3 regions of the Bradyrhizobium sp. HKCCYLRH1030 genome follow, and region 3 is predicted to be linked to each of the others. Evidence: predicted binding sites of a transcription regulator. Region 3 holds the regulator's gene; each other region holds the start of a gene.
What was found. The regulator LexA, encoded in region 3, represses DNA repair genes until DNA is damaged. The targets are predictions, from matches to a motif close to TGTTCNNNNTGTGTTCNG.
Positions count from the first base shown of each region.

Region 1: the regulator LexA is predicted to act here: its motif matches at 2,075-2,092, upstream of ACQR1E_RS05630 (DNA recombination protein RmuC).
Region 2: the regulator LexA is predicted to act here: its motif matches at 1,773-1,790, upstream of ACQR1E_RS19150 (putative DNA modification/repair radical SAM protein).

Region 1 covers NZ_JBNPUY010000002.1:41,375-45,521, forward strand. The annotation lists gene truA (tRNA pseudouridine(38-40) synthase TruA) at 1-228, opposite strand, end outside; gene fmt (methionyl-tRNA formyltransferase) at 349-1,284, opposite strand; gene def (peptide deformylase) at 1,426-1,953, opposite strand; gene ACQR1E_RS05630 (DNA recombination protein RmuC) at 2,123-3,358, shown strand; gene ACQR1E_RS05635 (AmpG family muropeptide MFS transporter) at 3,476-4,147, shown strand, end outside.
Region 2 covers NZ_JBNPUY010000006.1:163,129-167,275, forward strand. The annotation lists gene ACQR1E_RS19145 (UdgX family uracil-DNA binding protein) at 1-336, opposite strand, end outside; gene ACQR1E_RS19150 (putative DNA modification/repair radical SAM protein) at 451-1,689, opposite strand; gene ACQR1E_RS19155 (ImuA family protein) at 1,873-2,667, shown strand; gene ACQR1E_RS19160 (Y-family DNA polymerase) at 2,561-4,147, shown strand, end outside.
Region 3 covers NZ_JBNPUY010000001.1:67,117-71,263, forward strand. The annotation lists partial or broken gene ACQR1E_RS00265 (ComEC/Rec2 family competence protein) at 1-542, shown strand, start outside; gene ACQR1E_RS00270 (hypothetical protein) at 936-1,376, opposite strand; gene lexA (transcriptional repressor LexA) at 1,651-2,349, opposite strand; gene ACQR1E_RS00280 (molybdopterin molybdotransferase MoeA) at 2,555-3,766, opposite strand; gene ACQR1E_RS00285 (alpha/beta fold hydrolase) at 3,898-4,147, opposite strand, start outside.

The DNA.
Region 1 (4,147 bases), on a different contig from region 3:
GCGCAGCTTGTCCGGGCGGAACTCCTTGGCGATGTCGCAATGCGCAACCTGGCCGGTAGCGTGGACGCCGGCGTCGGTGCGGCCCGAGCCGTGCACACGCGTGGGCACGCCGCAGGTCGCCTGCACCGCCGCTTCGAGCGCGCCCTGCACCGACGGCAAGGTCTCCTGCAGCTGCCAGCCGCAGAACGGCGCGCCGTCATATTCGATGGTGAGCTTGTAGCGGGGCATTCGGTCTATTGCTGCCGTCATCGCCCGCACAGGCGGACGATCCAGTATTCGCCGACGTCTCGGCGCGACAATGCACGTCTCGGCGTACTGGATACCCCGCTTTCGCGGGGTATGACAGCGTTACGAAAAACGAGCACCGCGATTCAATGGGGTGCCGCGCAGGAAATCCGCGGCCTTCATCGGGCCCTTGCCGGCGCGCTGCAGCTCGGTGATGCGGATCGCGCCGTCGGCGCAGGCGATGGTGAGCTGCTCGTCGAGCACGGCGCCCGGCTCGCCCGCGCCGCTGGCGAGCGCGCAGCGCAGGAACTTCAAACGCACCGCCTCGCCATCGAGCGTGACCTCGCTCCAGGCGCCGGGGAACGGCGACAGGCCGTGGATGTGCCGCAGCACCGCATGCGCCGGCTTCGTCCAATCGATCCGCGCCTCCGCCTTCTCGATCTTGGCAGCGTAGGTGACGCCCCCCTCGGCCTGCTTCGTCAACGTCAGCCCGCCGCGCTCCAGCGCCGCCATCGCGCGCACCATCAGGTCGGCACCGATCCGCGAGAGGCGATCGTGCAGATCGGACGCCGTCATCGCGTCAGTGATGGGCAGACGCTCGGCCATCGCAACGTCGCCGGTGTCGAGACCGACATCCATCTTCATGACCATCACGCCGCTTTCAGCGTCCCCTGCCATGATGGCACGGTTGATCGGCGCGGCGCCGCGCCAGCGTGGCAGCAACGAGGCGTGGAGGTTGTAGCAGCCGAGTTTCGGTGCATCGAGAATCGCCTGCGGCAGGATCATGCCATAGGCGACAACAACGGCGGCATCGGCCTCATGGGCGCGGAACCCAGCCAGCGCGTCCTCGGTCTTCAGCGTCTTCGGCGTGAGCACGGGAATGCCGAGCCGGCGCGCCTCGGTCTCGATCGGCGTCGGCACCAGCGCCAGGCCGCGGCGGCCGCCGGGTTTGGGCGCGCGCGTATAGACCGCCGCGATCTCGTGGCCGTGGCCGGCGAGTTCGAGCAGGGTCGGCACGGCGAAATCCGGCGTGCCCATGAAGATCAGGCGAAGCGGCATCTGGTGGAAGATCCTGCATTGCCGAATCCTCCGCGTCATGGCCGGGCTTGTCCCGGTCATCCACGTCGAGCTGCCTGTAACGCGCGGCGCGACGTGGATGCCCGGGTCAAGCCCGGGCATGACGGAGGAGAGAGTTGATCGTTACTCGCTGGCGCGCTTGGCGGCCTTGGCGAACTTCTTCATCACGCGGTCGCGCTTGAGCTTCGACAGATAGTCGATGAACAGCACGCCGTTGAGATGGTCGATCTCATGCTGGATGCAGGTGGCGTAGAGCCCCTCGGCATCCTCCTCGCGAACCAGCCCGTCGAGATCGGTGAAGCGCACGCGCACGCGCGCCGGCCGCTCGACCTCCTCGTAATATTCGGGGATCGACAGGCAGCCTTCCTCGTAGACCGACAGCTCGTCCGACTTGGCAACGATCTCCGGATTGATGAAGACGCGCGGCTCGCGCTTGCCTTCGCCGTTCGCGTCGGGCTTGGCCAGATCCATGGTGATGACGCGCAGCGGCTGCGCGACCTGAATCGCTGCGAGCCCGATGCCAGGCGCGTCGTACATGGTCTGAAACATGTCGTCGACCAGCTGCCGGATCTCCGGCGTGACCTTCTCGACCGGCTTGGACACCAGCCGCAACTGCCGGTCCGGCAGGATGATGATTTCTCTTAGGGACATGGCGCGCGATTTAAGCCGCGGAACCGGCGCGGTCAATGTGATGGCTCGCGGTTAAGACTTCGCTAACCATGAATTTCAATGCCTCGTTAACCATGATTCTTAACCCGGCCTTAACCATAAATGTTCTCGCTTCGTTCGCGAGCTTGTGCGAATCGGATAGACGGGCGTGATGACCGCCGCCAGCCAGTCTCTCAATCCTGTCGTCATCATGATCGGCGACCTTCCGGTCCGCGCCAGCGATGCGCTGATCGGATTTGGCTTGCTGGTGGTGCTGCTGCTCGTGATGATCGTGGCGGCCGTGGTGCGTTCCGGCCGGCGCGGCGCCGAGCTCGCGGCCCAGCAGGCGATGCGCAGCGATGAGATCGAACATCGGTTCAGCGAGATGATCCGCGTCCAGAGCGAGGCCTCCGGCCGGGTCGACGCGATGGCGCAGCTGCTCGCCGGCCGGCAGGTTGATCTTGCCCGCAGCGTCAACGAGCGGCTCGATGCGGTGACTCATCGCGTCGGACAGTCGATGGAGCAGAGTACGCGCCACACCATGGATAGTCTGCGCGTGCTGCACGAGCGGCTCGGCATCATCGACAATGCCCACCGTGATCTCAGCGAGCTGACGACCCAGGTCGCGACCCTGCGCGACGTCCTCGCCAACAAGCAGTCGCGCGGCGCGTTCGGCCAGGCGCGGATGGAGGCGATCGTGCAGGACGGACTGCCGAAGGGCAGCTACGCGTTCCAGTACACGCTCGCCAGCGGCAAGCGGCCGGACTGCGTCGTGTTCCTGCCCGACGCGCGACCGCTGTGCATCGACGCCAAGTTTCCGTTGGAAGCCGTGACCGCGCTGCATGATGCGGAGACGGACGAGGAGAAGCGCACCGCCGCACAGCGCCTGCGTACCGACGTGCTGCGTCACGTCAACGACATCGCGGAGAAATATCTGGTGGTCGGCGAGACGCAGGACACCGCGCTGATGTTCGTGCCGTCGGAATCGGTCTATGCCGAGATCCATGATGGCTTCGACGACGTCATCCAGAAAGCGTATCGCGCGCGCGTCGTGCTGGTGTCGCCGTCGCTGCTGATGCTCGCGATCCAGGTCATGCAGCAGATCATGAAGGACGCACGCATCCGCGACGCCGCCGACCAGATCCGCAACGAGGTGATCCATCTCGGGGACGATCTCGGCCGCCTGCGCGAGCGCGTGCTCAAGCTGCAGAAGCATTTCGGCGATGTCGGCGAGGACATCCGCCAGATCCTCATCTCGGCCGACAAGATCGAGAAGCGCGCCGCGCGGATCGAGGAGCTCGACTTCAGCAAACAGGACACGCCGGTGGCGTCACCACGCATCGCGCCAGCTACAGGCACCGCGCCGGATTTGTTTCCGCTGGCGGGACGCGCGCAGGCGGGGGAGTGATTGGGTAGCTCGCCCTTGTCGCAGCTTGAATTTTGCCAAGACTGTCATCGCCCGGCTCGCGGACGATGACAGCTGAGATGGAGAGCGTTTCTTGCGCAAATCTGCTACCACCCACCCATGACCGTACCTGAGGCTTCTTCCGACATCACCGCGACCGGCGCAAAGCCCGAGGCTGCGCCAAAAGCCCCCACCTGGCGCGAGAGCATGGCCGTCTATCTGCAGCCGCGCGTGCTCGTGGTGCTGTTCCTCGGATTTTCGTCGGGGCTGCCGCTGGCGCTGTCCGGCTCGACCTTGCAGATCTGGATGCGCGAGCTCGGCGTCGACCTCGGGACCATCGGGTTGTTCGCGCTCGTCGGCACGCCCTACACGCTGAAATTCCTCTGGGCGCCGCTGGTCGACGCGCTGCACGTGCCGCTGCTGACGCGCGCCTTCGGGCGGCGGCGCGGCTGGCTGGTGTTCGCGCAACTGCTGCTGATCGCCGCCATCCTGCTGCTGGCGTTGACCGATCCGGCGCACGCGCCGTTCATGGTGGCGCTGGCCGCGCTGCTGGTCGCCGCGATGTCGGCGACCCAGGACATCGTGGTCGACGCCTTCCGCGTCGAGAGCCTGCCGGAGAGTGAGCAGGCCGCGGGCATGGCGGCGTATGTCGCCGCCTACCGCATCGGCATGCTGGTCTCGACCGCCGGCGCACTGGTGGTGGTCAGTGCATTCGAGAACTCGGGGCTGACGCGTCCGTCGTCCTGGATGTGGGGCTATGTTGCGATGGCCGGACTGGTGCTGATCGGCACG
Region 2 (4,147 bases), on a different contig from region 3:
CGCGTTGGCCTGGGCGACATCAGGATCGGTCGCGATCTCCATGAGATCGTGGTTGGTCCGCAGACGCCACAGCAGCCGGTAGAGCAGGGCGAAGCGGTTGGGATCATTGTGCAGAATCGCGCTCTCGGCGAGCTCCATGAAGCTCGCCGGCACTGAGAACGCGCCCTTTGGCACCTCGGGAAGCTGCGTGTCGGCCTGATCGTCGAACAGGTCGGGCGCTGCGCCCTTGACGCGCCAGCTGACGTCGGCCGGCTTGACGTCGTTCATCGCCAGCGCCCGCGCCGCCTGACGCCAGCCGTCGAAATCAGTGTCGCTGTCGAGGGTTACGACGTGCATTTCACCTCTCTCGTCATTGCGAGCGAATCCGCCGCGTCATTCCGGGGTTCGATGCTTCGTATCGCCCCGGAATGACGGCTGTTTCCTGGCTTCGGTCTTCGCCACGACGTTCAATTAGAACCCAAATCCCAGCTGCTGCGGTTTGGGCCGCAGCCGGGCTCTGAGGCTGGCACCGTCGAGCAGGGACGGCTGTGGCCGGTGGTCGGAGAGAACGATGAACGGCAGGACCTTGTTCCTGACAACGTTGAGCCGGGCGAGATCCGCAAACCGGATCGTGGTGGTGCGGCGGGTGGCGAGGATGCGCTGGACGGTGCGGGTGCCGAAGCCGGGCACGCGCAACAGCTCCTCGCGGCTCGCTTTGTTGATGTCGAGCGGAAAGCGGTCGCGGTGGCGCAAGGCCCAGGCGAGCTTGGGGTCGATGTCGAGCGGCAGCATGCCCTCGCTCTCCTCGACGATCTCGTCGGCGTCGAAGCCGTAGAACCGCATCAGCCAGTCGGCCTGGTACAGCCGGTGCTCGCGCACCAGAGGCGGTGCCTGCAGCGGCAGCGCGCGGCTGGCATCGGGGATCGGGCTGAAGGCGGAGTAATAGACGCGCTTGAGCTTGTAGGCGCCGTAGAGATTGGCCGAGGTCGACAGGATGACGCGGTCGTTGGCGTCGTCGGCGCCGACGATCATCTGCGTGCTCTGGCCGGCCGGCGCGAAGCGCGGCGGCCTGGCCCGGCGCACCGTCTTCTTCGCCTCCGCCGTCTCGTCGAGCTTGAGCCGGAGACGGCCCATGGTGCGGCGGATGGCGCGCTGGTCCTTTTCCGGCGCGAGCGTCGTCAGGCTCGCCTCCAGCGGCGTCTCGATGTTGATGCTGAGCCGGTCGGCATAGCGGCCGGCCTCGGCGATCAGCGCCTCGTCAGCCTCCGGAATCGTCTTCAGGTGGATGTAGCCGCGGAAGCGATGCTCCTCGCGCAATTTGCGCGCGACGCTCACAACCTGCTCCATCGTGTAGTCGGGGCTGCGGATGATGCCCGACGACAGGAACAGTCCTTCGATGTAGTTGCGGCGATAGAAGTCGATGGTCAGCTTCACCACCTCGTCGACCGTGAAGCGCGCGCGGGCCACGTTGGAGGAGGCGCGGTTGACGCAATACAGGCAATCGAAGTTGCAGGCATTGGTCAGCAAAATCTTGAGCAGCGAGATGCAGCGTCCGTCCGGCGCATAGGAATGGCAGATGCCCATGCCGGGCGAGGTCGAGCCGAGGCCCTTGCCGTCGCGGGAATCCCGCATCTCGGTACCGCTGGAGGCGCAGGACGCGTCGTACTTGGCGGCATCGGCCAGGATCTCCAGTTTGCGCAACAGCTCCATGGCTTTGAATCCCTTTGATTCCATTCGTTGAATCACACCCGGGTCAATCCCGATTGACTCTCTCGAAGGCGTTAGCTTTATATTAGAACGTATCATGAACAAAGAAGGTCGTCGCGGGTTCACTGCCTGATCACTGAAACAACGGCAGCGCCCGCACGATGGATTGAAGAGGAGCGGCGACGGATGACCGGCGCACGCATGGATACGCTCGCGCGTCTGCGCGGCCGCATTGCCCGTCTCGAGGCGGGAGATGGCGCACATGATTTGCGCCGGGTCGCGCTCGGCCATGACGAGGCCGACGCGACCTTGCAGGGCGGGCTCGCGACCGGCGCGCTGCACGAGGTGTTCGCCGAGACCGGCCGCCAGGCGGCAGCCGCGACCGGCTTCCTGTGCGGGCTTGCCGCGCGTGTCGCCGCGCACCGGCCCCTGATCTGGATCCGGCAGGATTTCGCCGAGCGCGAGATGGGCGCGCTGTCGATGAGCGGGCTCGCCGAGCTCGGCCTCGATCCGCGCCGCATCGTCATCGTGCGCGCGCCCGATCTCGACCACGCCTTGCGCACCGCCGCCGACGCGCTCGCCTGCGATGCGCTCGGCAGCGTGATGCTGGAGGTGTGGGGGGAGACGCAAAAGCTCGATCTCGTCGCCAGCCGCAAGCTGACCCTGGCGGCGCAGGAATCCGGCGTCACCGCGCTCATGTTGCGCATTGCGGCTGCGCCCGAGCCGTCGACCGCGGAGACGCGCTGGATCGTGCGCACCGCGCCGTCACCGCTCGTTGCCCCGTGGATGGCGTGGGGCGCGCCGCGCCTCGATGTCGAGCTCATTCGCAACCGTCACGGCCAGACCGGACGATGGATCATGGAGTGGACCCCCGATGCATGCCGTTTCAACGAACCGGCGGCGGATCCTCAGCCTGTGGCTGCCGCGCCTGCCCATCGATCGCATCAAAAGACAGCGGGCACTCACAGGCGCTCCGCCTGAGAGCAAGCCGCAGGTCGTCGTCATCAAGGACGCCAATGCGCTCTTGATCCATTCGCTGGACGAAGCGGCGGCGTGCCACGGTGTGTCGCTCGACCAGCCCTTGGCGAATGCCCGCGCGGTCTGTCCCGACCTCGTCGCGCACGAAGCCGATTTGGCGGCTGATGCAAAGATGCTGGAGAGCATCGCCGACTGGTGCGACCGCTTCACGCCGCTGGTGGCGCTCGACCCGCCGCATGGGTTGTCGCTCGACATCACCGGCTGCGTGCATCTGTTCGGCGGCGAAGCCAGGCTGATGCAGTCGGTCTGCGACGCGCTGACCGCGCATGGCCTCATTGTGTCGGCGGCGATCGCCTCCAACGCCGTCTGTGCGCGTACACTGAACCGCCAGGTGCATGGCCGCATCGTGCCCGACGGCGAGGAGGCGGCCGCGGTGGCGCCGCTGCCGGTGGCCGCCCTCGGCGGCAGCGAGGCCATTACGCTCGGCCTGCGCCGAGCCGGCCTCAAGACCATCGGTGACGTCGCCGCGCGCGGCCGCAACGAGATCACCGCGCGGTTCGGCGCCGCCTTCACCCGCGTGCTGGCGCAGGCGCTGGGCGAGGCCGATGCGCCGATCAGCCCGCGCAAGGTCCCGCCGGACTACATCGTCGACAAGCGTTTTGCCGAGCCGGTCGCGACCGACACGGTGATTGCGGCCAGCCTCTCCCGTCTGGCCGCGATGCTGGTGGCGGCGATGGCGCAGCAGGGTAAGGGCGCGCGGCGGCTGGAGGCCTGCTTCTTCCGCACCGATGGAATGGTGCGCGTGATCACGGTCGACACCGGCCAGCCGGTCACCGAGGCCGCAATCATCGACCGGCTGTTCCGCGAGCGGCTCGAGGCGCTGAACGATCCGCTCGATCCCGGCTTCGGCTTCGACATGATCCGGCTCGCTGCTGGCCGCAGCGAGATCGTGGTGCAGCAGCAGCGCGATCTCGATGCCCATGTCCACGACAATGACGAGCTGTCGGCACTGATCGACCGCATCGCCGCGCGCATCGGCGGCAAGCGCGTGGTCGTGCATCTGCCGGTCGATACCCATGTTCCGGAGCGCGTGGCGCTGCCGCTGCCGGCGCAGCAAAATCTCGCCGCCGCCACTGCTGCCGCCTGGCCGGAGCGCGCCGAGGGCGAGCCGCCGCTGCGACCTCTGCGGCTGTTCGCGCACCCCGAGGCGATCCAAGTCATTGCGGGCGTGCCGGACGGCCCGCCCGCGCGCTTCGTCTGGCGCCGTGCCGCGCATGCCGTGGTCCGCGCCGAGGGCCCGGAGCGCATCGCGATGGAATGGTGGCGGCCGGACGGGCAGGGCCTCACGCGCGATTATTTCCGCGTCGAGGACGAGCACGGCCTGCGCTTCTGGCTCTATCGCGACGGGTTGTATGACCGTGAGTTCGAGCAGCCTGAGGGCCCGCCGGTGCAGCCCGCCTGGTACATGCATGGCCTGTTCGCA
Region 3 (4,147 bases):
CGCCGCTGCCCGACGTGCTGATCGCCGGCGATGGGCGCGCGGTGGCGGTGCGCGGCCGTGACGGGCGCCTGCATGTGATGCGCACCGGCAAGGACGTGTTCGCCACCAAGGAGTGGCTCGCGGCCGACGCCGATGCCCGGCTGCCGGCGGATTCATCGCTCACCGATGGCGTCTCCTGCGACGAGGCGGGCTGCGTGGCGGCAATGGCTGACGGCCGAATCGCCGCCCTGACCCTGCGCGCCGAGGCGCTCGCCGATGATTGCGCCCGTGCCGCGCTCATCGTCACCGCGCGCGCCGCGCCGTCATCCTGCGCGGCGGCCGTCATCGATCGCGAGCGGCTGCGGCAGCAGGGCGCCTTGATGCTGGTGCGGCGGGGCAGGAGCTTCGCCGTCACGCCGGCGCGCGCCGGCGGCACTGACCGCCCATGGTGGCCGGCGCCCGCCGAGGCCGGCGAGTTCGACACGACGCTGACGCCGCGCGCGCCGGCCGCGCGGCCTCAGGACGCGACGCCGCCGGAGACGGAGCAGGGCGAGGAAGACTGAGTGCCGGGCAGCTCGAACGTGCCGAGATGATACTCGGTGTCGCCAGGTCCATGTTGCCAGGTCCATCGAACAGCGCGGGGCTTTCGGCCAGCGTGAACGCAGCGCGCGGATAGCGTTGCCAGATGGCGATGTCGTCAGCCGTGACTGTCAGCCATCCGAACACAAGCATATCGCACCGGGGCTCGGTGATCCCGGCGGCCTTGTTCCAATCGATCTTGTTGACCACGGCGGCAGGCTCCCCCGGCACATCATGGCGGCCGAGGGATGTCGTTCCTATCCGATGCGATGCCGGGGCGTGCGGTTCGCCCGAGAGGACTTTGCGCTTGCAGAACCCAAATCTCCCACGGTCGAAAGCTCGCTCACGACCGAGAGAAATGCCGATGCGGAGACCCCTCAGGTGATGCTGATGCGGCGAATCGGTGTGGCCTGCGAAGGCGGCACGTCCTCGGCGATGTCCGGGCGTCGCTCCGCCGGCTGCTTGCTGACCGGCAATTGCAGCACGGTGACGCGCTGACCCTCGCAGAGCTGGGTCACCAGCACGTGGCGCCCGTCGGCGAATTCGATCGCGTCGTGATGGCGATCGGGAATGTGAGTCTCGATGCTGTTGAACTTTGCGACGCGCTCGCGGATCGTCCGGGTCCAGAGCCAGCGGCTGTCGTAGCGGACGTCCTCGGCGAAGGCCAACTCGGTGCCGGGCAGCATGCAGACTGCGACGGTCGGCTCGCTCTCCAGCGCGAAGCCGCGGGTGGCGGTGCCACGGAAGGTCATCGAGATCAACGTCTCGCCGACCTTGGCGGGACGGGACGCAACCGCATGGAGGCTGTAGTCACACATCGGATCGCTCCTCGTTGAGAGATAGCCGACCCACGCTCCCCCCGGACAGGCGCAGGCCTCTATCAGAGTGGACATCGATGGTGATGTTAGCGCGCGCTTCGCGGCAATTCTGCGCTGATCTGCATCGCGTGTGCCCGCGGCCGATCACAAGCGTTTGAGCATGCCGCGCTGCACATCATGAGGTGCATTCGCGCGTGACGTATTTTGCTGGGCAGCCTCCGATCGGCGGCGAAAGCGCGTGCGCCCGCCGCCGATCGACCGATCCCATTCGCGATCAGTACTTGCGGTACAGCCCGACCAGCTTGCCTTGGATCTTCACCCGGTTCGGCGGCAGGATGCGTACCTCGTAGGCGGTGTTGGCCGGCTCCAGCGCGATCGATGCGCCGCGGCGGCGGAAGCGCTTCAACGTCGCTTCCTCATCGTCGATCAGCGCCACCACGATGTCGCCGGTGTCGGCGGTCTCGTTGCGCTGGATCAGCGCCATGTCGCCGTCGAGGATGCCGGCATCGACCATGGAGTCGCCGCGTACCTCGAGCGCGTAGTGATCGCCGTTACCGAGCATGTCGGCAGGCACGCTGATGGTGTGGCTGCGGGTCTGCAGCGCCTCGATCGGGGTACCGGCGGCGATGCGGCCCATCACCGGCACCGCGACCGGGCGCTCGCCATCGTCCAGCGCGGGAGTGCTGGTGCGCACCTTGCCGAGATTGCCCTCGATCACCGATGGGGTGAAGCCGCGGCGGTTGCCCGCGGCCTGCGACAGCTCGGGCAGCTTGATCACCTCGATCGCGCGGGCGCGATTCGGCAGCCGGCGGATGAAGCCGCGCTCCTCAAGCGCCGTGATCAGGCGATGAATGCCGGACTTCGAGCGCAGATCGAGCGCATCCTTCATCTCGTCGAAGGACGGCGGCACGCCGGCTTCCTTGAGCCGCTCGTTGATGAACCGCAGAAGTTCGTACTGTTTGCGCGTCAGCATCTCGACCTGGTCCCCGGTTTGTTGTCGTCCGAGTCCAAGAGCTGCGCCTCGCGCACAAACCGGCTGAGAGCGCCCTGGAGTCGGACCGTCATCGCGTCGCCCGCAACATACTAAAAACAAATCATGAACGAACACTATATGTTCGATGTGTGTTCCGCAATCCTAAAAATATGATGAACAGACCGGGCTTTACCGGGGAAGCGGCTCAGTTCGGCAGGCGCAGGATCTCGCACGGGCTGCCGGCAGGCGCCTTCGGCGCAAACGCCGGCCGGATCACCACCGCCTGCGAGAGCGCGAGATTCCCGAGCAGCGACGAATCCTGCTGCGTCACCGGCGTGGCGATCAGCGTGCCGTCGGCGCGCTCTTCGAGCTGCGCCCGCAGATAGTCCTCGCGCGAATCGTTCGGCCCCAGTTCGCGGCCGAGCAGGGCGGTCTCGCGCGGCATCACGGCCTCGTCACGGCCGAGCAGCCGCCGAATCAGCGGCACCAGGAACAGGATGGCGCAGACATAGGACGACACCGGATTGCCGGGCAGTCCGATCACCCTCATGTCGCCGAGCCGTCCGTGCATCATCGGCTTGCCCGGCCGCATCGCAATCTTCCAGAACGCCATTTCGACGCCCTCGGCTTCGAGCGCCTGCTTGACCAGGTCGTGATCGCCGACCGAGGCGCCGCCGGTCGTGATCAGGATGTCGGCCTTGGCCTCGCGGGCCCGGCGGATGCCGGCGATCGTCGCCTCCATCGTATCCGCGGCGATGCCGAGATCGATCGGGGTCCCGCCCTCGTTGCGCACCAGCGCCCGCAAGGCGTAGCCGTTGGAATAGACGATCTGGCCCGGGCCGGGCGTCGAGCCCGGCATCACCAGCTCGTCGCCGGTGGCGAGCAGCGCCACCTTCGGCCGGCGCCGCACCGGCAGCGCCGGATGATTCATGCTGGCCGCCAGCGACAGGTCGCGGTCGCTGAGCCGGCGCCCGGACTTCAGCAGCACCATGCCCTGGTGAAAGTCGACGCCCGCCGGCCGGATATGCCGGCCCTTGATCGCGGCCTCGGTGATCACGACGTGGCCGTCTTCGGCGATCGTGTCCTCCTGGATCACCACCGCGTCCGCGCCCTCCGGGACAACGCCACCGGTGAAGATCCGCGCCGCCTCGCCGGGTCCAACCACGCGATCGAACGGACGCCCTGCCGCGACCTCGCCGATGACCTTCAGCCGCGCCTTGGCCTGGGCGGCGTCCGCCGCGCGCACGGCATAGCCGTCCATCGCCGACATCGCCTCGGGCGGCTGCGTCCGCAGCGCCGCGAGGTCCCGCGCCAGGATGCGGTGAAACGCTTCGTCCAGCCCGACCTGCTCCTCGGCCAGCGGTTCGGCGCCGGCGAGCACGGCGGACAACGCATCAGACACCGGCATCAGGGCCATGAGAGTTCCTTCGGACGGAGACGGCAGATCGAATGAATCGCCTTCTAACCGAACGCGCACGGCGCGGCCAAGGGCCTAGGCCGCTCCCTGCGTTCTGACCGTCTGCTGTGGGCCGTTTCCGGGCCGCTGCCTCACGATCGCGCGAGAAAGTCCGCAATCAACCGCATGACCTCCTGCGGACGTTCCAGGCTCGGCAGGTGCGCCGTTCCGGCCAGCTCATGTCCTGACCCGTTCGGCATTGTTGCGGCGAGCAGCCTGCTTCGCTGCTGGATGTGAGGAAAGTCCAAGTCCCCCCAGATGACGAGCGATGGCGCGACGATCTCCGCGAGGCGCGGGAAGGCTGGTGCCATATCGAGAGTCGCGCCGGTTGGCGGCGCGCGG